Regions from separate parts of the Yersinia canariae genome, predicted to be linked through region 2. Evidence: predicted binding sites of a transcription regulator. Region 2 holds the regulator's gene; each other region holds the start of a gene.

Region 1 (10,925 bases), 2.1 Mb from region 2:
TAAAAAATAAATCGTTGAGAGCTCAGAACTGACCGCGTTGTCGTTATTTTTTTAACGGCAACGCTAGAATTCGTTGGGCATAAGCCAGCGCCTGTTCGATCACCTGCTCGATTGACATACTGGTTGAATCCAGTACCAACGCATCTGCAGCAGGGACTAAAGGTGCAATAGCCCGATTACGATCGCGATCATCTCGCTCCTGTATCTCGGACAAAAGACGTTCAAAGTTAACATTAAACCCCTTTTCCTGCAACTGTAGCATACGTCGGTGTGCGCGTTCTTGCGAACTTGCATCAAGAAATATTTTTACCGGCGCATCGGGAAAGACCACCGTTCCCATATCGCGACCATCAGCAATCAGGCCTGGAGGCTCACGGAAAGCCCGCTGACGACGTAATAAAGCTTCACGCACTCGCGGAAAAGCCGCCGCCTGAGATGCCGTGTTCCCCACAGTTTCAGTGCGGATCTCATTACTGACGTCCTCACCTTCTAAAATGACTTTCAACTGCCCATTTTGTGAGACAAAACGAACATCGAGATGTGCGGCAAGTGGAACTAATGCCTCTTCGGTGCTGATATCGACCTGATGATGCAACGCCGCCAAAGCTAAAACACGGTAAATCGCACCGGAATCCAGCAAACGCCAGTCCAACGATTCAGCCAATGCTTTGCAAAGCGTACCTTTACCTGCACCACTTGGTCCATCAACGGTTATCACCGGGGCTGACGCCGTCATTTATCTCTCCTTTCGGTAGGCAAAACCTCTTGTCTACCCAGTAGGGCAAACACAGGAGCCGTATTATACGCTGCATCGGAGTGAACTGTTACCCTGCGGTGGTTTAGTTGCTGAAAATAAAACCATAGGCGGTAGCAGAAGTGTAGAAGAGATGGGAAAGATAGATAGGTAAATATTTATTTTCTGGTAACCATAATTCATCAAGATGGGTGCCGGGCGACACCCATCTTAAGCGGATGATTATGCTATCTGACTCAAACGGGCCAGTTGTTCGAAATAATCAGGGAACGTCTTTGCCGTGCATTTAGGGTCAAGAATAGTCACCGGCGTATCCGATAAAGCCACCAGCGAGAAGCACATCGCCATGCGGTGATCATTATAAGTGCCTATTTCTGCAGCAATTAACTTAGCAGGAGGTACCACGCGGATGTAATCTCGCCCCTCTTCCACTTCAGCACCTACTTTTCTCAGTTCTGTCGCCATCGCGGATAAACGGTCGGTTTCTTTCACACGCCAGTTATAGATATTACGGATAACCGTCGGGCCATCGGCAAATAATGCGGTGGTGGCAATCGTCATCGCAGCATCTGGAATATGGTTCATGTCCATATCGATACCGTGTAATTCCCCCCGGCTGCACTCGATATAATCATCACCCCAACTGACTTTTGCGCCCATTTTTTCCAGCACATCAGCAAACTTGGTATCGCCCTGTACACTTTTTTTACCAATGCCGGTCACGCGCACTGTTCCGCCTTTAATAGCAGCGGCGGCGAGAAAATAAGATGCCGATGATGCATCGCCCTCAACCAGATATGTGCCGGGTGAGTGGTAGGTCTGCCCGCCTTTAATGTGGAAAACCTGATAGTTTTCATGCTCAACATCCACACCAAAAGTTTTCATTAGATGCAGAGTAATGTCGATATAAGGTTTGGACACCAACTCCCCTTGAATCTGAATATCAGTATCTTGCTCAGCTAAGGGCGCGGTCATCAATAGTGCCGTCAGGAATTGGCTGGAAACACTGCCGTCCACCGTCAATTTGCCTCCGCGCAAACCACCACGCAAGCGCAATGGTGGGTAGTTTTCTTGCTCCAGATAATCAATCTGAGCTCCCCCTTGACGTAATGCATCAACCAAATGACCAATTGGGCGCTCTTTCATACGCGGTTCACCGGTTAATACGATGTCATTGTTGCCCAGACACAATGCCGCCGCCAATGGGCGCATCGCGGTTCCGGCATTTCCTAAGAACAGTTCTAAGGGGTGCTCTGCGACCAGTTTTCCACCCACACCATCAACTTCACAGCGGGTACGGTCAGCAGAAAGACGAAATTTCACTCCCAATGCCTGTAGTGCATTGAGCATATGGCGGATGTCATCACTGTCTAACAAGTTATTCAGCTGGGTCGTCCCCTCGGCCAGCGCTGCCAGAAGAAGTGCACGGTTAGAAACACTTTTAGAGCCGGGTAAATTAACGGTGCCATTAATCAGGGCAATGGGATGTAAAGTCAGGGATTCCAGCATGGGAAAAGCACTCTCCAGTCTTTTATGAGCAACAGCCCCGCACAGGACGGGGCTATTGTTATTACTAAATAAATATGACTCAAATCATGGTGATAAATAAATCAGAGCCGGGTGATATCTGCTCAGGGCCATTAGCCATGGCGGCGTTCAAAGTCAGCCATAAAATCGGTTAATGCTTTAACACCTTCAATTGGCATAGCATTATAGATAGAAGCGCGCATCCCGCCGGCAACACGATGACCTTTTAGGGCTTGTAGCCCCTGGGCTTCTGCTTCGCTCAAGAACAGCTTGTCCAGCGAAGGATCTATCATTTGGAATGGCACATTCATCCAAGAGCGGTTGGCAGCCGCGACCTGATTGCGATAGAAGTCAGTATGGTCAATCGCGCCATACAGCAACTCAGCTTTCGCCTGATTACGTTTTTCCATTTCGCCCAGACCGCCCTGTTCTTTCAGCCATTTAAATACCAGGCCGGACAGATACCAGGCGAAAGTCGGCGGCGTGTTGAACATCGAGTCGTTTTCTGCCAGAACCTTATAATCAAGGATGGAGGGCAGCTCAGTGCGCGCTTTACCAAGCAAATCTTCGCGCACGATAACCACGGTCAGACCAGCCGGGCCGATATTTTTCTGCGCACCGGCATAAATGACACCATAACGGCTGACATCAATCGGGCGGGAAAGAATCGATGAGGAGTAATCGGCAACCACAATTTTGCTACCAAAATCAGGTTCTTCATTGATAGCAAGGCCGTCAATGGTTTCATTCGGGCAATAGTGCACATAAGCGGCATTATCACTTAGCTTCCATTGCTTCATCGGCGTGATACCTGTTACGCCGTTATCGTGTGTCGTCACATCAATCACATTCGGCGTGCAATACTTCTGGGCTTCTTTGACCGCGCTGTGCGCCCAATAGCCACCATCAATGTAATCAGCACTGCGACTATCGCCGAGCAAGTTCAGTGGTACTGCCGCAAACTGGGCTCGCGCACCACCATGGCAAAATAACACTTTATAATTGGCTGGGATCTGCATCAGGTCGCGCAGATCTTTTTCTGCCTCTTCAGCGACCTGCATAAATTCTTTACTGCGGTGGCTGATTTCCATGACCGACGTTCCCAGACCATGCCAGTTACGTAATTCCTGTTCCGCACGACGTAAAACTTCAACCGGTAGCATTGCTGGACCAGCGCTAAAATTATAAACCTGTGTCATTTCCCCTCACCACACTCTACTGAGATTGCCATCGAGATAACCCATCACTCGGTTTTATCATCCGAGTCCGCCTGCTGCAACGGTTATTCGCTAGCAAGAGAGAAACTCTCAACCTCTTTCACCGCAGGCTGTCCGTTATCTTGTCATTAATTTGAAATTATTCACCAAAAGCAGCTCAAATAGGGCTTTGTTGCATGATAAATAACTCATTTTGTCCGTTGATGATACAAAGCTGCCACCCAGTGGTGATGACCACAACGTTGGCAAGTGGCACGGGAGTCATCGGAAAAAGTCATAATCAAACTGCATTGGCTACAGGCATATTCGCCTGCTTTTTCTATGTCAATTAATGGTTTAATACAGCATTTGGGGAGCACCGGCAGCCCTGGTTTCACCTTTTCTTCGCTGAAGAAAAAGACACTGATAGCACCATTAACCTCTAAAATAGCCAGTCGCACTTGACCAAGATGCTCCACACCTTGTTGGCGCAGCTCCATAAAAAACTCGTCGTGGGTAATGTTTTCCTTCTGCATGGTTTCCCAAACGAATATCCCATCACTAATAATGATGAGTGGTTCCCCTTCCATCCATTGCTGGATTTTTTCACTGCGGGACATTAGGAAAGTGGATAGGCGATACAAGAGCATAATGCTGATGAATACCATTACCACGGGCAGAATCGGCACATCTTCATAAAAAGTGACATCACCGGCGGCTGAACCGAGAGTCAGAATGATAACGACTTCAAATAGCGACATTTGCCGCACACCTCGGCGTGCCACTCAGTTTCAGAAATAAAAAGACCAATACAAAGGTGAAAAAACACCGGATACCCACCTCTGCTAAAAATTCGATAGGAAACTTATCAAGTGTCATCCGATTGAAATCAAAAGCTTTCATTTATTGTTATCCTGCTGTCTAAAAAGGTAGAAAACCATCACCGCACTGCCATTAAAGGTAGCGGGTTGAAGGGATTAGCGTTTTTATTTCAGATTGCAGGTAATAAATAGATACGGAGGCCGAAGCCTCCGTCAAAGATTGGCTATATCAATACTGATGGAATAATTTTTGAATTTCTTGTGGTTTTTGTGTTTGGGTTAATGCTAATTGCAGCAATACCCGTGCTTTTTGTGGATTGAGTGAGCCAGAAGCAACAAACCCATATTTGGTATCATCAACTTCAGCATCTTCGGTGGTAGAGCCGGTGGGTACGCGGGATGACCGCACCACGGCCACGCCATTATGTGCCGCCGTTGCCAATGTATCGAACACCGAATGATAAAGGTTACCATTGCCCACACCGGCGCTGACAATCCCTTTATAGCCGTCAGTAATCAATGCTTTAGCCGGTAGGTCAGAGGCATTCGCATAGTTATAAATAATGCCGACTTTCGGTAACTCATTCAGTTTACTGATATCAAACGCGGGCTGCCGTGGCGCGGGCTGGTGCAGATAATTCACTTTGCCATCATAGATATAGCCTAGTGGGCCGGTATTGGGTGACTGGAAAGTTTGCACCGAGGTGGTGTTGGTTTTCATCACATCACGCCCGGTTAACACCGTGTCATTCATTGCTACCAGCACGCCGCGTTTAGCGGAGTTAGGGTCACTGGCGACCACCACGGCGTTGTAGAGATTCAGCGGGCCGTCAGCGCCCAGCGCTGTAGCCGGGCGCATTGCCCCCACCATCACCACGGGTTTATCACAATTGACGGTTAAGTCGAGAAAATAGGCAGTTTCCTCCAATGTGTCAGTCCCATGGGTAATGACGAATCCATCAGTTTTGGCACAATCAGCATTAATTTTTTTGGCCAACTTCAGCCAGACCTCGTCATTCATATCCTGAGAACCAATATTCACAACTTGCTCACCTTGAATATTGGCGAGTTTTTTCATTTCCGGCACGGCGTTGACCAGAGCATCAACCCCCAGTTTGCCCGCAGTATAGTTAGATTTAGTGGCTGAATCGCCGCCACCGGCGATAGTTCCCCCGGTTGCCAATAGGGTAATATTAGGCAGAGCAAAGGCCGAACCGCTGATCCCTGCTAAGATTCCGGCTAAGACAGTTAGCTTTATAGATTTCATATTATGACTCCATTATTTATAAGCTAGTGAATTATCCGGAATATCCACATCAAAACTGTGACATTTGCTGTGCTTTAGGAATACATGGAGCTATTAACTAAAACCCCGTATGATTGCGCGTTTTTAGTACCGCCAAAAAGTGAAGACAATGACCCAAACCTTTATTCCCGGCAAAGACGCCGCGCTGGAAGACTCCATCTCCCGCTTTCAGCAAAAACTGAGTGACCTCGGTTTTAATATTGAAGAAGCCTCCTGGCTGAACCCAGTTCCTCACGTTTGGTCGGTACATATCCGCGACCGCGATTGCCCGCTGTGCTTTACCAATGGCAAAGGTGCCAGCAAAAAAGCAGCACTGGCATCGGCCTTGGGTGAATACTTCGAGCGCTTATCCACTAACTATTTCTTCGCCGATTTCTACTTGGGCAAAGCCATTACTGAAGGTGATTTCGTTCACTACCCGAATGAGAAATGGTTCCCAATTCCAGAAGATGATTTGTTGCCGGAAGGTATTTTGGATGAGCGCCTGCTGGCGTTTTACGATCCGGAAAATGAACTGGTCGCCAGTGATCTGGTGGATTTGCAGTCAGGGAATGCTGCGCGCGGCATTTGCTCTCTGCCATTCACCCGCCAATCAGATTTAGAAACCGTCTATATTCCAATGAATATTATCGGCAATCTGTATGTTTCTAATGGCATGTCTGCGGGGAATACGGCTAATGAAGCCCGCGTGCAGGCATTGTCCGAAGTGTTTGAACGCTCAGTGAAAAACCGCATTATCGCCGAATCTATTAGCTTGCCGGAAATCCCAGCCGAGGTGTTAAATCGCTATCCGGGTGTGGTGGAGGCGATTGCCAAACTGGAAGAGGAAGGTTTCCCAATCCTCTCTTACGATGCCTCTTTGGGTGGCAAATATCCGGTCATTTGTGTGGTGCTGTTTAACCCATCAAATGGGACTTGTTTTGCTTCATTTGGCGCACACCCAGACTTCGGTGTTGCCCTTGAGCGTACCGTAACTGAGCTGCTGCAAGGCCGCAGCCTCAAAGACTTGGATGTATTCACCGCACCAACCTTTGATGATGAAGAAGTCGCTGAGCATACCAATCTGGAAACACACTTTATTGATTCAAGCGGCTTAATCAGCTGGGATATGTTTAAAGAAGACGCCGACTATCCATTCGTAGATTGGAGCTTTAAAGGCACCACAGAAGAAGAGTTCGCCACGTTAATGGCCATCTTCAAGCAGGAAGACGCCGAAGTGTACATTGCCGATTATGAGCATCTGGATGTTTATGCTTGCCGAATTTTGGTGCCGGGGATGTCTGATATCTACCCTGCCGAAGATCTGCTGATGGCAAACAACACTATGGGCGTACACCTGCGTGATACCTTGCTGGCTCTGCCAGACAGTGATTGGCAGCCAGAACAGTATCTGGAACTCATTCAGGCCTTGGATGATGAAGGGTTGGATGATTTTGCCCGCGTCCGTGAGCTACTGGGCATTGCCTCCGGTAAAGATAATGGCTGGTACACACTGCGGGTTGGCGAGTTGAAATCCATGCTGGCCTTAGCGGGCGGCGATTTGGAACAAGCACTGATTTGGGTGGAATGGACGCAAGACTTCAACTCTTCAGTCTTCAGCGCAAAACAGGCTAATTATTACCGTTGCCTGCAAACACTGCTGTTGCTGACCCAAGAGCCAGACCGCGATGCAGCCCAGTATTATGGTGCTTTTGTGAAAATGTATGGTCAGGAAGCGCTAGAGGCTGCATCTGCGGCCATTGCTGGTGAGGAGCGCTTTAACAGCTTATTCAGTGTTGATGAAGATCTCAAAGCCCTCCCGGCACATCAGGCTCTGCTGGGTGCTTATGCTAAATTGCAGGCGGCGAAACGCCGTTATTGGGATAAAAAGTAAGTAATCACATTGCCCGACAGATCTCCGCTATTTGTTTGTCGGGCAGTCATCAAGCAAGAAAAGCGGCAAATGCCGCTTTTTTTATCTCAAGATTTCTCGCCTATTAATTTCTGCATTTATTCTGACGAATAAAAATACAAATAGCTCAAGCTAGCAATTGTTTTTGTCATAAAAAAACGTTATTTTCTGACGCCGCTTAGGGTAAAAAACAGCACCTTTAAACAAACATTATTTGCCAATCAGATAAAACAAACATAAAGGTGAATAAATAGTTAATTTTTAATGACGAAGAATAATAAAAATAGCTACAAACACTGTTTTTAATTAACGTTCTCAACGGCTTTAAAACAACGCAATCAAAATTATTTGTAAATATTAAAATATTTTTTCACTTTAATAATCAATGAATTAACCTCATTAAGCACACATTTTGTAGTGTTTTAGCGCCAACTAAACTCGCGCAATATGATCCATATCAATTTTCACGCTATACTGCTTTGCTAGTATCTCGTTGTGCTTTATTAACCCTTAAGAGAGAGTTAGTGTGAAAGCTGACAACCCCTTCGATGCATTATTACCTGCGGCAATGGCTAAAGTAGCCGAAGATGCCGGTGTCTATAAAGCCACCAAGCATCCGCTAAAAACTTTTTATTTAGCGATTACTGCCGGTGTGTTTATTTCAATTGCGTTTGTTTTTTATATTACAGCGACTACCGGAACCGCAGGCGTGCCTTTCGGTTTTGCCAAGTTGGTGGGTGGTATTTGTTTCTCCCTGGGGCTAATGTTAGTGGTGGTATGTGGTGGTGATCTTTTCACTTCTACCGTACTAACAACTGTCGCCAAAGCCAGTGGCCGTATTACCTGGCGCCAACTGGGATGCAACTGGGTTAATGTCTATATTGGGAATCTGTTCGGTGCGCTATTTTTCGTGTGCCTTATTTGGTTCGCTGGCCAACATACTGTTGCAAATGGTCAATGGGGTTTGAATGTTTTACAAACTGCCGATCACAAATTGCACCATACTTTTGTAGAAGCAGTATGTTTGGGTATTTTGGCTAACTTAATGGTTTGCCTGGCGGTTTGGATGAGTTACTCCGGCCGTACCATAATGGACAAGATGTTTGCGATGATTTTACCGGTGGGAATGTTTGTTGCCAGCGGTTTTGAGCATAGCATCGCGAATATGTTTATGATTCCTATGGGTATTGTGATTAAAAACTTCGCGTCGCCTGAGTTTTGGCAATCCATAGGAGCAGCACCAGAGCAATTTGCTAACTTAACCGTAAGTAACTTTATTATTGATAACCTGATCCCAGTCACTATCGGCAACATCATTGGTGGCGGATTATTGGTAGGTTTGACTTACTGGGTAATTTATCTGCGCGGTGACCAGCAACACTAAGTGTGGCCGCTCACGGTTTTCGAAGAAATTCACATTAAAAGGTAGATGCATTATGACCGAACTTAATGAAAAATTGGCCAAAGCATGGCAAGGTTTTACCCAAGGTGATTGGCAGAACGAAGTCAACGTTCGTGACTTCATCCAGAAAAACTACACTCCTTATGAAGGCGATGAGTCCTTCCTTGCCGGCCCTACCGAAGCGACCGACAAGCTGTGGGCGCAAGTTATGGAAGGTATCAAACTGGAAAACCGCACCCATGCGCCAGTTGATTTCGATACCGACGTAGCAGCGACCATCACCTCTCATGATGCTGGCTATATCAACAAAGATCTGGAAACCATCGTTGGTTTGCAGACTGAAAAACCATTGAAACGTGCCCTGATTCCATTCGGCGGCATCAAAATGGTTGAAGGCTCTTGCAAAGTTTACGGTCGCGAACTTGACCCACAACTGAAAAAAGTCTTCACCGATTACCGCAAAACGCACAACCAAGGTGTATTTGACGTTTATACCAAAGACATCCTGAACTGCCGTAAATCTGGTGTACTGACTGGTTTGCCAGATGCGTATGGCCGTGGCCGTATCATCGGTGACTATCGTCGTGTAGCCGTTTACGGTATCGACTTCCTGATGAAAGACAAACTGGCTCAGTTCAACTCTTTACAAGATGACCTGGAAAACGGTAAAGACCTGGAAATGACTATCCAGTTGCGCGAAGAAATTGCTGAACAGCATCGTGCTCTGGGTCAAATCAAAGAAATGGCAGCCAAATATGGTTGTGATATCTCTGGTCCAGCGACTAACGCTAAAGAAGCAGTACAGTGGACTTACTTCGGCTATTTGGCTGCGGTTAAATCTCAGAACGGCGCTGCAATGTCCTTCGGTCGTGTTTCTACTTTCCTTGACGTTTACATCGAACGTGACATGAAAGAAGGCAAACTGACTGAAATCGAAGCGCAGGAACTGATTGACCATTTGGTGATGAAACTGCGTATGGTTCGCTTCTTGCGTACCCCTGAGTATGATGAGCTGTTCTCTGGTGACCCAATCTGGGCAACTGAGTCTCTGGCAGGTATGGGCGTTGATGGCCGTACTCTGGTGACCAAAACCAGCTTCCGCTTCTTGAACACCCTGTACACCATGGGGCCGTCTCCAGAGCCGAACATGACCATTCTGTGGTCTGAAAAACTGCCACTGAACTTCAAAAAATATGCAGCTAAAGTGTCTATCGATACTTCATCTGTACAGTATGAAAACGATGACCTGATGCGTCCTGACTTCAACAACGATGACTATGCCATCGCATGTTGTGTTAGCCCGATGATTGTCGGTAAACAAATGCAGTTCTTCGGCGCGCGTGCCAACCTGGCGAAAACCATGTTGTATGCAATTAACGGCGGCGTTGATGAAAAAATGAAGATCCAGGTTGGCCCGAAAGAAGCGCCAATGATGGATGAAGTGCTGGACTATGACAAAGTCATGAACCGCATGGATCACTTTATGGATTGGCTGGCTAAACAATACGTTACCTCGCTGAACATCATTCACTACATGCATGACAAGTACAGCTATGAAGCTGCGCTGATGGCACTGCATGACCGTGATGTTTACCGTACTATGGCGTGTGGTATCGCAGGTCTGTCTGTTGCTGCTGACTCCCTGTCTGCTATCAAATATGCCAAAGTAAGCACCATTCGTGATGCTGATGGCCTGGCTATCGACTTCAATATCGAAGGCGAATATCCACAGTTTGGTAACAACGACTCACGCGTTGATGACATCGCTTGTGACCTGGTTGAGCGCTTCATGAAGAAAATTCAGAAGCTGCGTACTTACCGTGGTGCAGTGGCAACTCAGTCTGTGCTGACCATTACCTCTAACGTGGTTTATGGTAAGAAAACGGGTAACACTCCAGATGGCCGCCGCGCTGGTGCTCCATTCGGTCCAGGTGCTAACCCAATGCACGGCCGTGACCAGAAAGGTGCTGTTGCCTCTCTGACTTCTGTTGCTAAACTGCCGTTTGCATACGCGAAAGATGGTATTTC
Region 2 (10,925 bases):
GCATTGGTGGCGGCATTGCATCAGCAAGGTGAAATGCTATGGCATACCAGTAATGTATTCACCAATGAGCCAGCGCTACGTTTAGCGCAAAAACTGATTGCCGCGACCTTTGCTGACCGGGTGTTTTTCGCCAACTCTGGCGGCGAAGCAAATGAGGCCGCATTTAAGTTAGCCCGCCATTACGCTATTGAACGCCATAGTCCTTATAAAACTAAAATCATTGCCTTCCACAATGCATTCCATGGCCGCACCCTATTTACTGTATCAGTCGGGGGGCAGCCAAAATACTCCGATGGTTTTGGTCCGAAACCCGCTGATATTATCCATGTGCCTTTTAATGATTTGGCAGCGGTAAAAGCAGTAATGGATGACCACACTTGCGCAGTCGTGCTGGAGCCGATCCAAGGGGAAGGGGGCATTACCTCTGCGACGCCAGAGTTTCTGCAAGGGGTGCGTGCGCTCTGCTCCCAACATAAAGCGCTGTTGGTGTTTGATGAAGTTCAAAGCGGCATGGGGCGCAGCGGTAAGCTGTTTACCTATATGCATTATGGTGTCACGCCAGATATCCTCACTACGGCTAAAGCATTGGGCGGCGGGTTCCCTGTCAGTGCGATGCTGACAACAGAAGAAATTGCATCAGTGATGGCCGTCGGAACACACGGTACCACTTATGGTGGCAATCCTCTGGCCTGTGCGGTAGCAGAAGCCGCATTGGATGTGATTAACACCCCTGAGGTACTTGATGGTATTGAACAGCGTCACGGCGTGTTTGTGCAGGCTCTGCAAGAAATTAACAGCAAGTATCATGTGTTTAGTGATATTCGCGGCATGGGGTTGTTGATTGGGGCAGAATTAACACCGCAATATCATGGTCGTGCGCGGGAGTTCCTGACCGAGGCGGCAGCGCAGGGTTTGATGATTCTCAATGCGGGGCCAGACGTACTGCGGTTGGCACCTTCACTGGTGATTGAGCAAGAAGATATTCAGCTAGGTATGGCGCGTTTGGAACAAGCCATCGCCAACCTGGTAAAAGGCTAAGTGGCCTCATGGAGAGGGCTTAACCTCTCCATTTTACGCCTTACTCTGCAATCTATGGCTGCGCCAAATACCGTGGTGCGGCTGTTGTTGCCATGCTAGGGATGAAACGGTATGCATTACGCTAAGATGCGACAAGATGCGGCGTAAATTGCGTTCCAATTCAGAGATTTGGGTGTCGGGATCGATATCCGGCATTTGCACAAAATCGTTATTCCCCTCACTGCTATCCGACTCCAGCCGTTGCTGGCATTGCTGTATCGCCATTTCACATAGCTGTAAATAATCTTCCGCCAATTTAACGGTTAACCGGACGTGGCGTTTATCTGCATCTGCGGGCGATTCTCCCAGTGGATAGGCCCGGGTCAGGATAGTCATCTCGTTGATATGCCCGACAATAAGTTCGCTATGTGTGGCCCATAGGCGCATGTCTGATAAATATTTGGAGTTGAATCCCGGCTCCTGCATGGCCTGATTCAGTGAGTTAAGAACAGCATTGCTGGCTTTGTTCACCTGAATGCGCTCATAGGACAGTTCCCCAACATCTGGCTTAGGTTTCAGTAGGATACGCAGGATACTCTGATAACTCTCTAGCGCCTGATGCGCATTTTTACGCAGTAAACCGCTTTGCCACTGAGGCCATAACCAGAGTGCACTGGCAAAGGCCAATGCGCAGCCGATTAACGTATCCAGCAACCGCGGGATCAAAAAGTCCGCCCCTTCTCCGGTCAATAGCTGCAAGATATACACCGTAGTGATAGTTCTAAAAATGACTGACAAGCCATAGTTTTTGCGTTGAACCAGATAGGCTACCAATGTGATGAGTAACATGATGCTCAGCGTGGTGCCTTCCGGCATTTTAAAGTGCAGTAAAGCTGCCGCGAGTAACAGCCCTATCAGGGTGCCAAGGGCGCGGTGATGAATACGGATCTTCGTGGCGTTATAGCCGTTTTGTGTCACCAACATGATGGTGAGTAAAATCCAGTAAGGTTTAGGCAGGTGGATCAGGTTGCCGATATAACTGCCAGCAGCCAGGGTGACGCCAATCCGGCCAGCATCACGTAATGCACTGGATTTAAAAGATAAGTAGCCGACAAGCGCCGGCCAGAACGGTTGGGATATCTGGCTGGACATCAAATCACGGTCATACTGCGGGCGCTGGTCGCTCAGAATTTGGGTAATATGACTGATATGGTAATAGCAAAATTGCGCCACTGGATTATTAGGATGTTGCTGGGCAATCTCTTCCAGTTCTACCAGTGCATCACCGGCGCTAAAGCCGGTTTTCGCGCGGTGGTGGTAGAGAATATCATCGGCAATGGTGCGCATTTGCGTTGAGATAATCTGTATATTGCGCTCAAGGACCTTTTCTATAGGTGTCTGCTCAATCAGCTCTTGCGTTTTTTCTGACTGATTCATTGCCGCAGTGATGTGTTCTTGCAAATCGAGGGCCATCTGAAATAGTGTCAGTAACCGTTTTTGCTCTTTCTTGGTGGTGTTAGGAAGCAGGTTAAATTGTTGATAAAGTTGATTAATTTCATCCATGATACCTTGCTGTTTATCCAACAACTGCGGTATTGCCTTTTCCGTTTCCCGGCGCTGGCCAAATAAACGGAATGTCGCATCGCAATAATTGGCCAACAGATGGTAAAGCTGGCTCAATGGCTCACGGATGGGCTGGTCCTTACATAACCGGAACCACAGCCAGGTAAATACGCCGTACCAGAGAGTCCCCACGGCACACATCAATGGGGCTTGCCAGATGGGCGCGCGACCTATCATGCTGAGACTGAAAATCGCGGCAATCAGTGCGGCCGGGAGCAAACGGCCATTGAGCTGACTGATGGCACCACTTATCCCCAATGTTAATGCGAGGCCAAGCAGCACCACTGGCAATGGGATATCCCACAGCAACAGTTGTTGAGTTAGATAGCTACTGAAGGTAAAGAGAGCCCCGCCGACAATCAGTCGCCGGAAGAAATGTTGATGAGGGGTATCTAGCGAAGCAATGTTACAGCAAGCGGGTATCAGGGAGAACATCAACCCCAATCGTAAATCGCCAATAGCAAACCCCAATGCCGCGGGTATGCACAGAACCAGCGTTTGGCGGAGAGCATAGTTAACTTCAGGATGATAAATAAGCCGTTGCCAATTCATGTAGGCCCCAGGAGTTTATTAATCACACAGATGAAGAAAACCAGTGCCGGGTTAGCGGCACTGGTTTATAGGGAACTAACGGGTGCCGTAAACGACAATCGTTTTACCGTGTGCGGAGATCAGATTTTGATCTTCCAGCATTTTTAGTATCCGCCCCACCGTTTCGCGGGAGCAGCCAACGATTTGACCAATTTCCTGGCGGGTAATCTTTATCTGCATCCCATCTGGGTGGGTCATGGCATCGGGTTGTTTTGCCAGATTAAGCAGTGTTTGTGCAATGCGCCCAGTGACATCAAGGAAAGCAAGGTTACCCACTTTCTCAGATGTTATCTGTAAGCGATTCGCCATTTGTGAAGACAGGCGCATCAAGATATCTGGATTTACCTGAATCAACTGACGGAATTTTTTGTAAGAAATTTCAGCCACTTCACAGGCGGTTTTTGCTCTAACCCAGGCACTACGTTCTTGGCCTTCTTCAAATAATCCAAGCTCGCCGATGAAATCTCCCTGGTTTAGATAGGAGAGAATCATCTCTTTACCTTCTTCATCTTTGATAAGCACCGCAACGGAGCCTTTCACGATGTAGTAAAGCGTTTCGGCCTTTTCACCTTGGTGAATTAGCGTACTTTTCGATGGATATTTGTGGATATGGCAATGAGACAGGAACCATTCGAGAGTCGGGTCTGTTTGTGGCTTGCCGAGAACCATTCGCTGTTATCCTCTGTTGTTATCGCTGCCTAATTAACAGGGCTCAGAGTTCCCTGTACGGCGTGCTTATAAAATACACTTTCATTTAGCATATTAATTTGCTCAACTGCCGAAAGGTATAGCCAAGATACGTACCGGGTAGAAACCCTTCACTGAGTATTGAGAAGCTACCCTATTTAATTCTAGAAACAACACTTTCGATTCTGTTTGTAGCACAGGATGAGGCCAGTGTCTTGTGTTGTATCGCTTCAGCATGATGAACATCGGGTTACATTGCCAGTTTGTAAATGAAAGGGTAGTCTGAACCAGAAAATTTAACCGGGAGCAAGAGTTATGCAGGCACGTGTAAAGTGGGTTGAGGGACTGACATTTTTGGGTGAGTCGGCTTCAGGCCATCAAGTTTTAATGGATGGGAATGCGGGCGATAAAGCACCAAGCCCGATGGAAATGTTGTTAATGTCGGCAGGCGGCTGTAGTGCAATTGACGTTGTTTCCATTTTGCAAAAAGGCCGTAACGATGTGCGCGATTGCGAAGTGACGTTAACTTCGCAGCGCCGAGAAGAGGCACCGCGCCTGTTTACGCAAATTAACTTGCATTTTATTGTCAGCGGCAAGGGCTTGACCGATAAAATTGTTGAGCGCGCGGTTGAACTTTCGGCTGAGAAATATTGCTCGGTTTCTCTGATGCTGGGCAAAGCGGCGACCATTACCCACAGTTTTGAAATCCGCGAAGTCGCCTAAGCAAACCCTTCGTCCTTGAAGCTGCGGGGCTGTTAGCTGTGCTCGCTCACCCGAATCACTGACTTATGTAAGCTCATCGGGATGAGTTCGCTTGCCGCCTACCCGCAGCTCCAATGACTTTGGATTGGGATAGTGTTAACCAATTTTTTTCCCTTCCAGCAATTGCTGCACCAATGGCGCCATAATCAACTCCATCGCCAGCCCCATCTTCCCGCCTGGGACTACCAATGTATTGATATTTGAAATAAATGATCCCTGTAGCATCGCCAGTAAGTAGGGAAAATCGATTTGATCCAAACCCCGGAAATGAATGACGACAAAACTTTCATCCAGTGACGGAATGGCTTTGGCGGCAAATGGGTTAGAGGTATCGACGGTCGGTACCCGCTGGAAGTTAATATGGGTGCGCGAGAACTGGGGGGTGATGTAGTTAATATAGTCATCCATGGAGCGCACCACGGAATCCATGACCGCTTCACGGGAATGGCCGCGCTCGCCGGTATCCCGGACTAATTTCTGAATCCACTCCAGGTTAACGATGGGGACTACGCCAACCAGCAAATCTACATGTTTCGCGACATCATGATGTTCAGTCACGACCCCGCCGTGCAGGCCTTCATAAAACAGCACATCAGTCGGCTCGGGTAGCGACTCCCAAGGAGTGAATGTGCCGGGAATCTGGTTATAGGGCACGGCTTCATCATAGGTATGCAAATACTTACGTGAGCGCCCGGTTCCGTGCTCACCGTATTGGGACACACTTTCTTCCAACTGACCAAAATCATTGGCTTCTGGGCCAAAATAGCTGATATGTCGGCCTTGATCCCGCGCTTTACGGATGGCGGCATCCATTTCCGGGCGAGTGTAGCGGTGGAAACTGTCACCTTCAATTTGTGCCGCGCGAATATTCAATTGCTGGAAAATTTTGCGAAACGCCAAACTGGTGGTCGTGGTTCCTGCGCCACTTGAGCCGGTAACGGCTATAACCGGATGTTTAATTGACATATTAGCTGTAACTCCATGGGGTTAGATCCTCAGTGGACAGGCTGAAATTGGCTGTTTTTTTATCGTTAATGGCTATTTTTAGGGCAAAGTGTCCAGCTTGTCACTCTGATTTTACTCGAAGAGTGTGGCGACAACGCGAGGGTTATGGCAACTCTTCTGCCCCGGCACGAAATGCACCACGCGGCATAATATTGATGGTTTCGTGTAGTTCAGACCACACTAATACCGCCTCACGACTCACTAATTGGCGGCGCACATCTTCGACTTTTTGTGCCAATGAGCGCTCTTGCTCGCCGTAATCGGTGCCTTCACGTAACACAAAGGTTTCAAGCAGATTATCCAGTGTTTCACTATCGACTTGCTGCCAGGGGATAATCATGACTGTTGCTCCAAATAGGGGGAAAGCCAGGCTGGAATACGTTGTTCCAACCACATTTGTGGGTGTTTTAATGAGCCGCCGACAAATCCGACATGGCCGCCATGCTCAGTTAACTGATAATCAATGTTACTTGGTAATTCCTGCCGGTTGGGGATAACGTCGGCCGTCATGAATGGGTCATCATTAGCATGAATGATAAGCAATGGCGTTGTAATTTGCGGTAGCAGTGGCAAAGCGCTGCAACGCCGATAGTAATCCAGTGCATCATTGAAGCCATGTATTTTCGCCGTTATGACATCATCAAACTCTTTGATTCGCCGCAGCCCTTTCAATTGCGCCAGATTCAACGGCAGGCTTCCGGGGTAATGCAACAGCTTACGAGTGGCATTTAACTTGAGCTGATTCAACAAATAGCGCTGATAAACACGTGAGAAACCTTGATCCATTCGATTCGCGCAAGGTTCGAGCATCAGGGGGGCAGAAACCACCACGGCGGCCTCTAATAAACTATCGCGCCCTTGCTGTGCCAGATAGCAAGCTAACATATTGCCCCCCAAAGAGACGCCGACAGCGGCCGTTGGCACCTGACCATAGTTTTCCCGCAGCCAGCGCAGGAAGAAACGCGCATCTTCTGTTTCACCGGAGTGATAAATGCGAGACTTGCGATTAGGTTCTCCACTGCATCCACGAAAATGCATGACTACCCCCAACCACCCTTTGGCTTGCCAAGCGTGCAGTAAACCATGGGCATAAGGGCTGTAAAAATTTCCTTCCAACCCGTGGAATAGCACCACTCTGGGTTTATCGCGCGCCAGCTCAGGATTTTCACTCCAGGCCAGGTCGACAAAGTCCCCATCGGGCAATTCCAGCCGTTGCCAAAACGGCCGCAGTTGCACACGTCGCCTCACAAGCCGTGGCAGCAGTGTTTGAAGGTGTGGGTTGCTGGCACCGGCCAGCGGGCGAAATATTTCATACATATGATGAATGGAAATCATGTCGTTGCTCTTGTGTGATCAATAGCACACTGTTAGCTTCATGGGTATATCGCGCATCATTTTGGGTGAGAGGCACCCGTCTCATGGAACTGAGTTTATTTCTTTCAATGGTAGGTTTTCTCTGGGTTGCTGCAATTACCCCCGGCCCAAACAATATGTTATTAACCTCAGCCGGAGCCAATTTCGGCTTTATGCGGTCTATCTGGTTGATGTTAGGCATTATGTTAGGCATGCAGAGTATGCTGTTACTGGTGGCATTTGGGGTCGGTGGCCTGATTTTGATCTATCCCTCTTTGCACTTAATTCTGAAAATTCTCGGGAGTCTTTATCTACTGTGGCTGGCATGGAAAATTGCCACTTCGGCCTATGAAAAATTAGAAACCAATATTGCACCGCCAAAACCGCTGCGTTTGTATCAGGGATGGTTATTACAGTTTCTTAATCCAAAAGCATGGCTGATGGGATTAGGCTCCGTTGCCAGCTTCAGCATGGCGGGTGTGGCTTATAATCATTCCATCTTAATGATAAGTCTTGGCATGTTTATGGTGAATCTGGTGGCCGGTATTATTTGGCTGGGTTTTGGCTCTTTGATTGGCCGCTTGCTGCGCAGCCGCCGGGCTTGGTTCACATTTAATATCTCGATGGGTTTGCTGACCGCGGCCTGTGTGCTATTGATTTGGCACTAATTAATGATTTTACATTGATTAATCACCGGAGCTAATTGATGGCTTATAACTATTTTCATGTTGATGCATTTATCGGCACAGGATTATCCGGTAATCCGGCCGGGGTGTATTTGCTGAAAAAGCCGCTGTCGACAGAACAAATGCAACGTATTGCCGCTGAGATTAATTTGCCGGAAACCAGTTTTGTCTGGGATGAAGGGGATAAGTCGGCGATTCGGTGGTTTACCCCAGAACGTGAAGTGGATTTATGTGGTCACGGCACTTTGGCGGCGGCGCATGTGATGTTCAATTTGGTGAACCCCGGTTTGCATGATATTTGCTTTCGCAGCGCCAGCGGCGATTTACATGTGAAGCGCGATGCGGATAACTTTGGCCGATTGTCACTGGATTTCCCTGCATTGCCCCCAGAGCAAATCGCGATTTCGGCTGAACTGAAAATCTTGCTCGGTGTGGATATTCAACAGGTATGGCAGGCGAAGTCTCTGCTGGTGGTGCTGGACAATGAGCAGCAGGTTCGCCAGTTACAGCCGGATTTGGTGGCACTGATTGCCTATACTGGCCGGGGTGTGATTGTGACGGCACCGGGTGATGAGGTGGATTTTGTTTCGCGCTATTTCACCTTGAGCAGTAATGAAGATCCGGTTACCGGTTCGGCCCATTGCACATTAATGCCGTATTGGGTGGCGCGATTGGGCAGGGCATCGCTCCATGCTCGCCAGATCTCCGTGCGAGGCGGAGAGTTATTCTGCACGTTAGCGGGAGATCGCACTTTTATTTCCGGTGAATCCCGCATTTTCCTCAAAGGCGAAATATCCCTTTAGTTAACTGTTTGTTGCAGATAAGGATTCAGTTCTTAGCGGATTTGTTATTTCCTAAAGGAATAAAGAATAATTTTTTATTCCTTTTGCCATGTTACTCCTTCAGGTATCACTGTCATCTCAGCGCCCCGAGTGTGCTGAGGGTCGCAATAATAGCGAATGACACTGTTAACTGAGCGGAGTGAACCCATGGCGACAACCTTTTCTTCTGTGAATCTTGCCAGCGCAGCACACGGCTTTTTGCGATCCGGTGGGGCACTGCTGGCCCTGTCATTGGTGATGGCCAATGCACACGCGGTTGATGTGACCGTCGCCTACCAAACCTCTGCCGAGCCGGCCAAGGTCGCCCAAGCGGATAACAGCTTTGCTAAGCTTTCCGGTGCCAATGTGGACTGGCGCAAATTTGATAGCGGCTCCAGTGTCGTCAGGGCACTGGCTTCGGGTGATGTGCAGATTGGTAACATCGGCTCCAGCCCATTAGCGGTTGCCGCCAGCCAGAATGTCCCGATTGAAGTGTTTTTACTGGCCTCCCAGCTGGGTAGCTCTGAAGCATTAGTCGTCAAAAAAGAGATCAAAACTCCTCAGGATTTAATCGGTAAACGCATTGCGGTGCCGTTTATCTCCACCACGCATTACAGCTTACTGGCTGCCCTAAAGCATTGGGACATCAAGCCGGATCAGGTCACTATTGTGAACTTACAACCCCCCGCTATCGCGGCGGCCTGGCAACGTGGTGATATTGACGGCGCGTATGTTTGGGCGCCCGCTGTTAACGAATTAGCCAAAACCGGCACTGTCCTGACTGATTCCGCGCAAGTAGGGCAATGGGGCGCACCAACACTGGATGTTTGGGTGGTACGCAAAGATTTTGCCCAAGCGCATCCTGAAGTGGTGACGGCCTTTGCCCGCAGTGCTCTGGCTGCTCAAGGGGCTTATCTGGCACAACCTGAACAATGGCTTAAAAACCCACAGCATCTGAGCCAGCTTGCGCGCTTAAGTGGGGTGCCGGCCGAGCAGGTGCCGGAATTGGTAAAAGGCAATACTTACCTGCCGGTTGCTGACCAGATAACCCAGTTGGGCCAGCCGGTGGATCAAGCTATCCGTGATACCGCAGCATTCCTGAAAGAGCAGGGCAAGATCCCGCAGGTCGCCAGTGATTATCGTGATTTTGTTACTGACCGCTTTGTGAAAGACGTTCAGGCCGCGCCGCAGTCCTAGGAGACATCATGCTAAACGTCAGCGGCCTGTGGGCTGAATATCAGGGCAAACCGGCCTTACAGGATGTGTCATTGCAAATCGCATCCGGACAGTTGGTCGTGGTATTGGGGCCATCAGGTTGCGGCAAAACCACTTTGCTAAATTTAATTGCAGGATTTATGGAGCCTTCAGCTGGCAGCATCACTCTGGATAATATTCCGGTTCACGGCCCCAGCGCCGAGCGGGGAGTGGTGTTCCAGCATGAGGGTTTACTGCCGTGGCGCGATGTGGTCAGTAATGTCGAGTTTGGCCTGCAACTGGCCGGGTTAAGCAAGCAACAGCGGCGGGCAACTGCACTGAAAATGCTTAATCGGGTGGGATTGGCCGGTTTTGAACATCATTTTATTTGGCAGCTCTCCGGAGGGATGCGCCAGCGAGTGGGGATTGCTCGTGCGCTGGCCGTGGACCCGCGTTTATTACTGCTCGATGAGCCGTTCGGCGCACTGGATGCTTTTACCCGCGAACAGATGCAAGAGTTGTTGCTGACTATCTGGCGCGATACTGGCAAACAAATTCTATTGATTACCCACGATATTGAAGAGGCGGTATTCCTGGCCAGCGAACTGCTGTTGCTGTCGCCGGGGCCGGGTCAGGTCGTGGAGCGGTTATCACTGAACTTTGGCCAGCGCTATGCCGATGGCGAAGCTTGCCGCAGCATTAAGTCTGACCCTGAATTTATCGCCCGCCGCGAATATGTGCTGGGTAAAGTCTTCCAACAGCGGGAGGCCCTGATATGAGCCTGCACAGTACATTACGTAACGGCAATTTACGCCCGCAAGTGGCCCCCGTGCTGGCGTCAGATACCGCGCGCACCGCGACGAAAAAGATAACCCGCCGATCACCGGCTAAAGGGTTATGGCTCAGCATCGCCACACTGGTGAGTGTGGTGGCGCTCTGGTGGGCTATCACGGCTCTCCAGCTTATCAGCCCACTATTTCTACCCGCGCCACAGCAGGTTTTGCAGCAGTTACTGGTGATTGCCAGCCCGCAGGGGTTTATGGATGCCACGCTATGGCAGCATTTGGCGGCCAGTTTAGGGCGGATTTTAATTGCGCTGTTAGCGGCTGTCGCACTTGGTGTCCCCACTGGGATTGCCATGGGGCTGAGTAGCACGGTGCGCGGCGTGCTGGACCCGCTTATTGAA
Region 3 (10,925 bases), 1.3 Mb from region 2:
ACTGGCACCGATACCGGCGAAAATGCTGCCGCTATCGAGACCCGCCAGTGAGAAGAAAAAGCGGAACAGCGCGAACAGATAGAGCAGGGTTATCAGGTCACCCGCCACCCCAAAGGGGGAGGCCAAAGTGAAAATGGGTAACGCCATCGCAATCAATAACATACTGCCCAGAAGCACATAGGGCATCAGGCGAAAGATAATGCCGGCATTGGCCGGGGCGACATCCTGGCGTTTCAGTAATTTGGCTAAATCACGATACTCTTGCAGGATGCCCGGCCCACGGCGGGAGTGCATGCGGGCTTTTACCATGCGCGAAATACCCGACATCAACGGCGCCAGTGCAAGCATGAGAAGCGCCTGCACAATGGCGAAAGCAATCATAGAGACCGCAGGCATATCAGTAGTTGGCATTGCTCGTCTCCTTAAATGGCCGCAATGATAAGCAGGGTAACCAGTGCGGCGACCACATACAGACAATAGAGGCGGAAATCACCCTGTTGCAGCCATTGAATTCGCTGGCTGAGCCATTGGATCAAGCGGATAAGCGGGGCCACAACTTTGTCATCCCAAACCGGCTCCACTCGACCCGCGCCACTGATTGAATGCTCCAATGCGCGTTGCATTACCGGTGCGGGATCCAGTGTTTTACGTAGCCGATAGAGCGGGGCAAACATGGCCCGCAGTGGCTGGGTAAAACCACCGGCAGAGACGGTCATGGCCTGTTCGTAGGCATAACCGCAAGCCCATGGATCACCGCCATGACGAAATGCCAGACGGCTGCCTTTGTAGAGGCTGGCGACCAGTAAAATCACCAGTGGCAAAATCAATAAACCAAAGAAGATATACAGGGTGGATAACATTGCCTGAGAACTGTGTTGCGGGAACAAAACAGCGCCTTGTGCCACTTGCAAGGATGGCACTGGCGGCGCGATCAGGCTGGAGGCAATACGGCCAATCACCGGAGCGACATGGGTAGCGCCTATCCCTAACGCCAAACAGAGTAACGCCAGCAGCAACATGGCGGAGGTCATCGGCCAAGGGACTTCGCGTGCAAGAGCGGCTTTTTCTGTGCGCGGCAGGCCACAGAAGCTGATACCGTAAACTTTCACAAAACACATGGCCGCCAATGCACCAGTAATTGCCAGCATCACGATAGCAATTGGCCCGGCGAGACGAATAATAAAACCGCCGTCTTTGGTCATGGTAAACAGCGATTGGTAGGTAAACCATTCACTGACAAAACCATTGAATGGCGGAAGGGCTGAAATTGCCATACATCCGACCAGAAAAGCCAGCGCGGTGTAAGGCATCATTCTGGCCAATCCGCCCATCTTTTCCATGTCTTTGGTGTGTACGCGATATATGACTGCACCAGCACCGAGGAACAGCAGCCCTTTGAAAACGGCGTGATTGAGCAGATGGTAAAGCGCGCCGAGTAGGCCAAGCGCGGCTAACACCGGTTGGTGGCTGGCAATCCCTATCATGCCCACGCCGACCCCCATCAGGATAATGCCGATGTTCTCGACTGTGTGATAAGCCAGTAGGCGTTTGATGTCATGCTCTGCCAATGCATACAGCACGCCCAGCACTGAAGACACCGCGCCAAAGCCCAGCACCACCACGCCCCACCACAGTTGGCTGGCACCCAGCAAGTCAATGCCCACTTTGATGATGCCGAAGATACCAATTTTGACCATAACGCCGGACATCAGGGCGGAGGCATGGGAAGGGGCCGCAGGGTGCGCTCGTGGCAACCAACCATGGAGCGGCAACATCCCGGCTTTGGCACCGAAACCGAAGAAAGCTAATAAGAAGATAATCGAGGCCATGACAGGCTGCGGGTTGGCCTGCCGAAAAGCAGCAAATTCCAGACTGCCGCTGAGGCGATACAACAGGAAAAACGCAATCATAATGAGCACGGAGCCGGCGTGGGCAATCAGAAAATAGAGCAAACCCGCGCTGATGGCGTCATCGTCTTGATCGGAAATTACTAGGAAGTAGGAAGCCAGCGACATCATTTCGAAGAAAATAATAAAGTAGAAGGCGTTATCTACGACCACCAGCGCCACCATTGAGGCGATGAATAGGTTCATAAAGACCCCCATTCCCCATGCGCCGCGGCCCTTGTATTCCTGCACATAAGCCAATGAATAAAGTGCGGTTATCACCACCAGCAATGAAATGACCATCAGCATAAATGCCGCCAATGGATCAAGACGTAAACTAAATGCCGCGAATGGGAAAGGCCCGGCAGTGGTAAATGTGATAATGCCGCCCCCGAGTAGCGTCGGCGCGGCGGCTAACAGCCCCGCAAGCCCTCCCAGTAATGATGCTAATCCGGAAGCATAAATTGCCAGAGTTTCGCGCCGTGCCAAGAGCAGAGAAAGCAATGCGCCAGCCAGATAAAGCAGCAAGGAGAGGCATAATAGCTCAAGCGAATTCATCATCTTTTCTGCTCCTCGTGAGAGATGGCGGACGACGTGCCCACGGTCATAAAGGGCAGCTCGTTTGCAAACCCACTGGCGGCTGCTAGGCGTTTAGCGTGATTCGCCTGTTCAATGCTGTTTTTATCCACCAGTATCAAGGCGTTAGTCGGGCAGACCCGCACACATTCTGGCCCCTGTGATTGGAAGCTGCATAAGTCACATTTCACGGCAACAGCACGAACTCCCGCATTCCAAGCGAGGAACGGATTCATGTTGGCCGGGCTGAATGGCACATCGGATAACTCGGTCATCGGGATGTATTCAGGGAAATTTTCTGGCACCGCTAATGGCTTACTGCCAGCAGGGGTGATTGCGCCAAACGGGCAGGCGATACCGCAGAGCTTGCAGCCGATGCAGGTGGTTTCATTTAATTCGACGGCGTTATTGGTCAGGGTGATGGCATTGACCGGGCAAACCCGCGCGCACCACGCATCCTCACAGTGACGACAGAGAATCGGTGCCGTCACTGTGGCATTGCGCATAACGGTCAATCTGGGATGCTCTTGTAAACCCTCGGCTTTATGTACCTGGCTGCAAGCAGCCATGCAGGTATTACATCCAATACAAAGCCTCGGCTCCGCAATCACAAAGCGGTTCATAGCCATACCCTCCGGGACAAAAATCTGGTGACAGTCAGGCTGATAAAAATCATTTCCCAGCACCAAAGCATATTCTGTGCCAGTACGTTAGCTGCTGATGCAAAAGAGTCGTGAAAGCCCGTCTGCTGCGCATTTGGGGGATATCAGATAAAAGGCAGGGATTTAAAAGGCAGTAAAAACAGTGTGATTGCCATGGTTAAGTGTCGACATTAGTGACGAAACAACTGCTTACCGATGACACTTCGACAGTGATTATCCATCTCATGAATTTATCGCGCAGTGGTGGCGAATAATAACCTTATTTATCAATTTATTAGGATGAGTGTCGAGCCGGTGGCAAGTCCTGAATTACTGGCATCGTCCTTGCATTGTTTTTGCAAGAAAAGCTCAAATAGGGAGAACGGTCATGCACGAGATAACTTTGTGCCAAAATGCGATTGGCATGATGGAACAGCAGGCGCGGCTGCATGGTGCACGGAGAATTACTGGGGTATGGCTGGAAACCGGCGCATTTTCTTGTATCGAGCCGCAGGCGTTGGAGTTCTGTTTTGAATTGGTGTGCCGGGGCACCTTGGCCGAAGGCTGTGTTTTGCACCTTAGCCAGCAACCATCACAAGTATGGTGCCATGACTGTCAGCAACACGTTAATTTACTCAGCAGTAAAGTAACGCGTTGCCCATTGTGTGCCGGGAGCCACTTACACATTGGCGCGGCTGATGACGGCGTGATGATTAAGCGGCTGGAGGTAGAATGAATTTACTTTTTTTATGCTCTGATACAGCGGGAGCCAGATTATGTGCATAGGAATTCCGGGGCAAATTGTCGCGTTGGATGAGACTCAACCGGGTACGGCCTGGGTGGATGTTTGTGGTGTGCGCCGTTCGGTGAATATTATGCTGGTGGCTGCGGATGCGCAGGCAAGTTCTGCACTAATCGGCCATTGGGTTTTGGTGCATGTGGGGTTTGCCATGAGCCGGTTGGATGAGGATGAGGCATTGGAAACATTGCAGTTATTGCAAGAGATGGGAGAGGTTGAAAGTGATGTTGGGGCGTTTTTAGGGCAAAGGGGCTAGTTGGTTACATATTGTTGAAAGTGAATTATTACTGCGGCTCACAGTCTACCCAGGCAGTTTGTTGGCAATATTCCTGATTGCGCCTAACGTCAAAGCGAAAGAAAAATCCATTTAAAATCAGTTGGATGGTATTGCATTTTTCTGTTTTTCTTCCGTCAGTCGGTGTTCCAGTTCAACTAATTGCTCTGGCGACACTGCCGGATAGCCTTGCGCGTCATCCGGTATGACGTGCACCGCCGGAATAGGGATTAGTGGCCCAAGGAAGCGGGGCTCGCGTTTCAGAATATAGAGATCAGACAGCGCCCCAAGGCGAGCAAAGATCTCACGTACTCGAACATTGAGCATATCCTTGGGTGACGGCACCGCGAAACACTGCGCTTGAATCCCCATATTCATGGCGATAAACAATGCGCGTTCACAATGGAAGCGCTGGGTAATGATAATAAAATCATTGGTATCAAATACTTTACGAGTACGCACAATAGAATCTAGTGTGCGAAAACCGGCATAATCCAGCACGATATCAGAAGGGGCGACACCTGCCGCAATCAAATCACGGCGCATGGTCATCGGCTCGTTATAACTGTGCAACGCATTGTCACCACTGAGCAGTAAGTAGCTGACTTTGCCACTGTTATAAGCGTTTAATGCCCCTTGAATACGATATTGATAAAACTGATTAATCCCGCCAGTACGATAATATTTGGCTGTGCCCAACACGACGCCAACCTGCCGGTGGGGCAAGTCTTGTAGCTCATCGTAGATAAAAGGAGCTGTTTTCCAGCTGATCCAGCGATCGAGCGCAATAGCTGTCACCATCAGCAACCCTGCGATGATAATTAAGCTAATAATCAGGCGTTTCCACATTCTCTGGCCTTTGATGCATTCAATTCACTGGTGATATTGCAAGGCTACTGTACCCGCCCATGTAGCGCAATACCTATCCCCATCATCTTTCAAGCTACAGGTGTGTTGGCTGCGCTCAATAACCCAAATCACTGACCGGGGTCAGCTCATTGGGATTATCTCCCTGGCCGCCTTCCTGTCACTTGAAATCCATTGGGGATACCCTTTTATATCTTTCAAGCTACAGGTGTGTTGGCTGCGCTCAATAACCCAAATCACTGACCGGGGTCAGCTCATTGGGATTATCTCTCTGGCCGCCTTCCTGTCATTCCAATGATTTTGGGGTTGCAGTGGCAGGGGACATCATTATTCGGCCCACACCGAAGTACGGGCCGATAATATTTAGAACGATGTGCGTTTATAGCTGCGGTATTGCGGTTGCCAATAGTTGTGTTCAATGGCTTTTGCTAAAGCCTCTTCCGAGGTCACAATAGCAACCCCTTGCAGCTGTGCAGCTTTACCCACTTGCATCGCAATGGTCTTTGATACCGCCTGAATATCGTCGATATTGGGCAATAATGCGCCTTCACCATTATGCGCTAGCGGTGAACAGCCCGCTAATGCACGGCTGGCAGCCATTAGCATGCCGTCGGTAACGCGTTTGGCTCCGGATGCCAGTACACCCAAGCCGATGCCGGGGAAGATATAAGAGTTATTGCACTGCGCAATTGGATACAGTTTCTCTTTATAACTGACGGGAGGGAAAGGGCTACCTGTCGCGACTAGCGCGGCACCATCCGTCCAGTTAATGATATCTTCTGGCCGTGCTTCCACCCGAGATGTCGGGTTAGACAGTGGCATGACTATTGGGCGCGCACAGTGTTTGTGCATCTCGCGGATTAATTCTTCGGTAAACAGCCCCGGCTGACCAGAAACTCCAATCAGGACTGTAGGTTTGGCGTTGCGGACCACATCTTGCAATGAGATTGCGTCACTGGCCAGATTCCAGCCCTGCAATGTGTCACTTTTTTGCACCAACTTACTTTGGAAATCCAACAGATTAGGCAGTTTATCCGTCAATAAACCGAAGCGGTCGACCATAAACACGCGCGCTCGGGCTTGTTCTTCACTCAGCCCTTCTGAAATCATCTGTGCAATGATTTGTTCAGCAATGCCGCAACCCGCTGAGCCGGCGCCGAGGAAAGTGACCGTTTGGTCGCGCAACTGGCTACCTGCGGCATGACTGGCGGCAATCAGACTGCCCAGCGTGACCGCCGCAGTACCTTGAATATCATCATTGAAGCAGCACAGTTCATCACGGTAGCGATTGAGCAGTGGGGTCGCATTGTTCTGAGCAAAATCTTCAAACTGCAACAACACATTTGGCCAGCGACGTTTCACTGCCTGAATGAATTCATCAACAAATGCATAATATTCATCACCAGAAATACGTGGATGACGCCAACCCATATACAGGGGGTCATTCAGACGCTGCGGGTTGTTGGTGCCCACATCTAATACCACGGGCAATGTATAAGCCGGGCTGATACCACCACACGCGGTATACAGGGACAGTTTACCAATCGGAATGCCCATACCGCCGATGCCCTGGTCGCCAAGGCCAAGAATTCGTTCGCCATCAGTGACCACGATAACCTTGACATTCTGCTTGGTGGCGTTTTGCAGCATGTCGTCGATGTGTTCGCGATTCGGATAAGAGATAAATAGCCCGCGCGCGCGACGATAGATATCGGAGAAGTGTTCGCAAGCCTCGCCGACGGTCGGGGTATAAATAATAGGCATCATCTCACTGAGATGGGCTTCCAGCAGGCGGTAAAACAGAGTCTCATTGGTATCTTGAATATTACGCAGATAAATATGTTTATCATCATCGCTTTTGAAATCTTGATACTGGCGGTAAGCTCGCTCAGCCTGCTCTTCGATAGTTTCAACCGCTTCCGGTAATAAACCGTGTAAATTGAAGTGGCTGCGCTCAGCATTGGTGAAAGCGCTACCTTTATTCAACAAAGGGAATTCTAATAGGATGGGGCCAGCGTAAGGGATGTACAGGGGACGTTTACTTTCGTATTCCAGTTCCATGAATTTTACTCTTAAACGTTATTATACCCTTCGTCCTTGACGTCGCAGGGGGCGCTGCGGGCGCTTATCCGAATGATTGACTTGAGTAAGCTCATCGGAAAGCCTTCGCTGGCTACCTATCTGTAACTCCACTGACTTTGGGTCTGGACAGTTATTGTTGCTCCGATCCTAAAAGATAAGAAAAATATGTACAGCTTTTGTTAGTTAAATATGTCAGTTATCAGCAAAAGTGCGAATTAAGTTGCAGATTTTACAGCTCAATTACCGCCAGCAGATTGATTGACTGTCAGCTTGATTCATTGGCCAAACGAAACTTTTACTGCATTACCCTCCGGAACGGCAAAAGTAATCATAGTTGGTTGCGTGAGCCAATGAGTGAAAGTGCGGCGCAAAGCTGTAACCGGGGTTAGTCAGCTAACCCCGATTTGCTGTTATCTGATTAGAATGTCACGCGTTTTACATCAGTACAGCCAAGGGTTGCCAATGTTGCTTGGGTGGCATCCCACTGAGTCAACATAGGTCGGCTGCCTTCAACCAGCACTGCGCGGCGGATAGCGCTACAGTCTTTGCCTGACAAGTTGGTCAGAATTAATGCAGCTTGCAGGGGGGGCAAGCTTGGGTTAAACGCCGCATTTTCCGCATAACGGCCGGCATAAATGTTGCCATCGGTGGTTTCCACCGCCACACCGCTGTGGGAAAGGCTATAAGGTGCATGGCTGTGATTGGCACCGTCAAGTGCCGCCTGAGTCAGTGAATCAGTGTCAGTGACTTTATAGCCGTGATCGACAGGATCCATCAGCAAGGTATTGATATCCAAGTCTTTCGGGCCGAAAGAGTCAGGTAAATATTGCCCGAGTGTTGACGCCGGGCGGCCCGGTAGGTGGATATGCAAGTCTGTTCCACTGTTCAGTTCATTCATAAACTGGCGGCAATGGCCGCACGGGGTGTAATTGACAGTAATAGAGACCAAACGGGCTTCACCACGTAACCAGGCATGAGTTACAGCACACTGTTCGGCATGAATGGTTTGTTGTAGCGGTGCGCTGCTGAACTCCATATTGGCACCGAAATAGAGATTGCCGCTGATGCCCCGAGCGATAGCGCCAACCATAAAATGGGAGATAGGTGTTAATGCGCAAGCGGCAGCTAGCGGTAGTAACGCAAATGCCAGCGCATCATCATCTAACCCACTGATACTTTTCACCGTTTTCACTTGTTCTGCTGTCAGCATTGCGGCGAAATCGTTTGCGCTCAAGATAGGTTCAAGTGCGGATTGCAGTGAGGCGGGCAGTTCAGCCCAAACGTCATGAAAACGTGCTTGCATAGGGTTCTCTCCAGTAGTTACGGGAAACTATTTTAGGCAGCTTGGAGGCTTCTTGGTGTGATGCAGATCTCGTTATATATGAAATTCATGCAAGTAAAATCTCAAATGAGAGATGTATCTCAAATTTATGAATTAACCCTCACAGTACCCAATAGATTTCAAGGGGCAGGAGAGCGGCAAGCGAAGGGCAAATTGATTTTGCACCGTGCTTGCGTTGGCCCCGCAGTTAACACTCCAGCCGTTTGAAAATTAACCAAATAAATGCAGCAGTACCGGAAACAAGAAGGGAGCCAGCAGTGAGGTGATAATCCCACAAATAACCAATGCAAGTGAGCTGAATGCGCCTTCTTGAAAATCCATCTCAGCACAACGGGCGGTACCGAGGGCGTGCGAAGCCGTCCCCATCGCCAGGCCACGTGAGGCTTTGGTGGTGATTTTTAATAGATTTAGCAAGCTGTGGCCAAACACGGCCCCCAAAATACCAACAAAAATAACACATACCGCACTGATGGCGGGCAAACCATGAATGGATTCGGCCACGGCCATGGCGATCGGCGTCGTGACGGATTTGGGCAAGACTGACGCGGCAATCTCAGGCGTTGCTCCCATCCATAAGGCAACCGCAGTGCCGCTGACCATGGCAGTAATACTGCCGATAAAACAGATACTAATGATTGATTTCCAGCGGGCACGAATTTGATGTAATTGTTCATACAGCGGGAAGGCCAGTGCCACCACTGCCGGCTGCAACAAGTCATTCAGAATTTTGCTGCCCGCAAAATAGTTGGCATAGGGCATATGGGTCACTAACAGCAATGGAATAATAACAACCATTGATATCAGCAATGGGTTCAGCAGCGGCATTTTCAGCCAGCGGGCCAAACGGCGCGCGCCAAAGAAGACAATAAGAGTCAGTGGCAGTGACCACCATAAGTTGCTGATCATTCGTCTTCCTCCGTGTGGGTCGGAGAACCAATCACTTTGCGTTCGCGGTGGACATAATGCGAGCTGTACCCCACAACCAGCATCACTATCAGGGTGCTGACAAAACACGAAACCACGATCGGGCCGAATTGTTTGGTCAGTTGGTCATAATATTGCATTACACCGACACCTATCGGCACGAACAGCAGTGCCATATAGCGGATAAGCAGGTGGCAACCGGGTTTTACCCATGTTGAGGGTAAAATTTGCGAGGCAAGCAGGGCAAACAGAATCAACATGCCGATAATGCTGCCAGGAATAGTGATGGGCAGCAGCAAGGCCAACGCCTTACCTGCCCATAAACACAGATAGATAATGGCGAACGCTCGCAGATACTGCCAGCAAAGTGAAGTCACATTGCGCATAAAAAGAGTCCTGAGTAACGGAGTGTATTCATCATACAATTAACTTTGGCACTGTGCTAGTCATCACACTATGAATAAATAATATCCTTCTCATTTTTCACATTGCACGGGCTTAGCCGGTTGATCTTCCTGTGTTTTTGCCAACTGGTAGCCGCGATGGAAAAAGGCCAGTCCCAAAATTGCCGCGATTATCAGCATATAGAACATCATTTGTGGCGCGCTATAGGCCAGCAAGAAACCACAGAGAACCGGGTTAGCTGCACCGCCTAATTGGCCAAGATTCTGGACTCCATAATAACTGCCTTTGAGATTCGCCGGAGCAATAAAATCGATAAACAAGTATTCGACCGGGATAACAATAATCTCGCCCAATGAGAAAATGGCCATCGCCAACATCCACAAGGGGATTGATTGTTGAGCCACCATAAACCCGAACAAACCAATAATAAAGAACAGGGTACCCAGCATCAGCCAGCGCATTAAGTTCTGCTGATTCATCCGGCGGCTTAATAGGTATTGCAAGGTAATAACAATAGCCGCATTGACCGTCATCACCGCGCCAATGACTTGATAGGCAAATTTAGCATCAGAAACAGTTATCAGATATTGGGATAGGTAACCGGAGAATTGGCCAAAGACAATGGCGCTGAGCATGCTCCCAATAGTGAAATAAATCAGCCGCTTGTCATTGCGTAAAATCCGGAATGTTTGACGAAAATCGGGCACGGATTCAGTCTGCGTATGTTCAGCGACTGACATATCAGTGCTGTCTATTCTGAATTTCAACGTGATGGCGACCAACAACGCCAGTATGCCAGAAATAATAAAAGGTACTTGCGGCCCCATGCTGACGACTAAAACGCCCAATCCCGGCCCGACTGCCCAGCCAACATTGACCAAAGTATAATTGGCTGAAAAAGCTTTGATGCGCTCATTGACCGGTAACCAGTCAGCAAAACAGGCTTTAATGGCGATGCTGTAGACGGAATACGCCGAATGTAGCAAAGCCAAAATCAGGATAATCCATGCCGGATGCTGAACCCACGGCAAGGAAAAAAAGGTCGCCGAAAACAAGGAAATTGCCAGCAGAATCAACTGCTTTTTATTGAATTTGTCCACCAGATACCCCCCGTATAGGCTGGTAAAAA

What was found. Region 2 encodes CRP, which controls carbon source genes, mostly activating them, when cyclic AMP is high. Its sites were predicted from a motif close to ATGTGANNNNNNTCACAT; they were not measured.
Region 1: a site for CRP is predicted at 7,941-7,958, ahead of focA (formate transporter FocA). Genes of this name have one in related genera too.
Region 3: a site for CRP is predicted at 8,484-8,501, ahead of cdd (cytidine deaminase). Genes of this name have one in related genera too.

The regions. Positions count from the first base shown of each region.
Region 1 is NZ_CP043727.1:1,803,784-1,814,708, reverse strand. Features, by position in the region: gene cmk ((d)CMP kinase) at 44-736, opposite strand; gene aroA (3-phosphoshikimate 1-carboxyvinyltransferase) at 977-2,263, opposite strand; gene serC (3-phosphoserine/phosphohydroxythreonine transaminase) at 2,395-3,480, opposite strand; partial or broken gene F0T03_RS08395 (YetF domain-containing protein) at 3,687-4,380, opposite strand; gene ansB (L-asparaginase 2) at 4,528-5,565, opposite strand; gene ycaO (30S ribosomal protein S12 methylthiotransferase accessory factor YcaO) at 5,714-7,477, shown strand; gene focA (formate transporter FocA) at 8,022-8,879, shown strand; gene pflB (formate C-acetyltransferase) at 8,932-10,925, shown strand, end outside.
Region 2 is NZ_CP043727.1:4,386,451-4,397,375, reverse strand. Features, by position in the region: gene argD (bifunctional acetylornithine/succinyldiaminopimelate transaminase) at 1-1,038, shown strand, start outside; gene F0T03_RS20225 (YccS/YhfK family putative transporter) at 1,072-3,192, opposite strand; gene crp (cAMP-activated global transcriptional regulator CRP) at 3,268-3,900, opposite strand; gene F0T03_RS20215 (OsmC family protein) at 4,234-4,641, shown strand; gene F0T03_RS20210 (phosphoribulokinase) at 4,777-5,646, opposite strand; gene F0T03_RS20205 (YheU family protein) at 5,789-6,025, opposite strand; gene F0T03_RS20200 (hydrolase) at 6,022-7,002, opposite strand; gene F0T03_RS20195 (LysE family translocator) at 7,104-7,706, shown strand; gene F0T03_RS20190 (PhzF family phenazine biosynthesis protein) at 7,745-8,527, shown strand; gene tauA (taurine ABC transporter substrate-binding protein) at 8,714-9,742, shown strand; gene tauB (taurine ABC transporter ATP-binding subunit) at 9,751-10,518, shown strand; gene tauC (taurine ABC transporter permease TauC) at 10,608-10,925, shown strand, end outside.
Region 3 is NZ_CP043727.1:3,058,858-3,069,782, reverse strand. Features, by position in the region: gene F0T03_RS14160 (respiratory chain complex I subunit 1 family protein) at 1-411, opposite strand, end outside; gene hyfB (hydrogenase 4 subunit B) at 423-2,447, opposite strand; gene F0T03_RS14150 (4Fe-4S dicluster domain-containing protein) at 2,444-3,085, opposite strand; gene hypA (hydrogenase maturation nickel metallochaperone HypA) at 3,492-3,839, shown strand; gene F0T03_RS14140 (HypC/HybG/HupF family hydrogenase formation chaperone) at 3,880-4,158, shown strand; gene sanA (outer membrane permeability protein SanA) at 4,276-5,025, opposite strand; gene F0T03_RS14130 (NAD-dependent malic enzyme) at 5,407-7,104, opposite strand; gene cdd (cytidine deaminase) at 7,544-8,428, opposite strand; gene F0T03_RS14120 (CidB/LrgB family autolysis modulator) at 8,678-9,373, opposite strand; gene F0T03_RS14115 (CidA/LrgA family protein) at 9,370-9,777, opposite strand; gene F0T03_RS14110 (MFS transporter) at 9,868-10,925, opposite strand, start outside.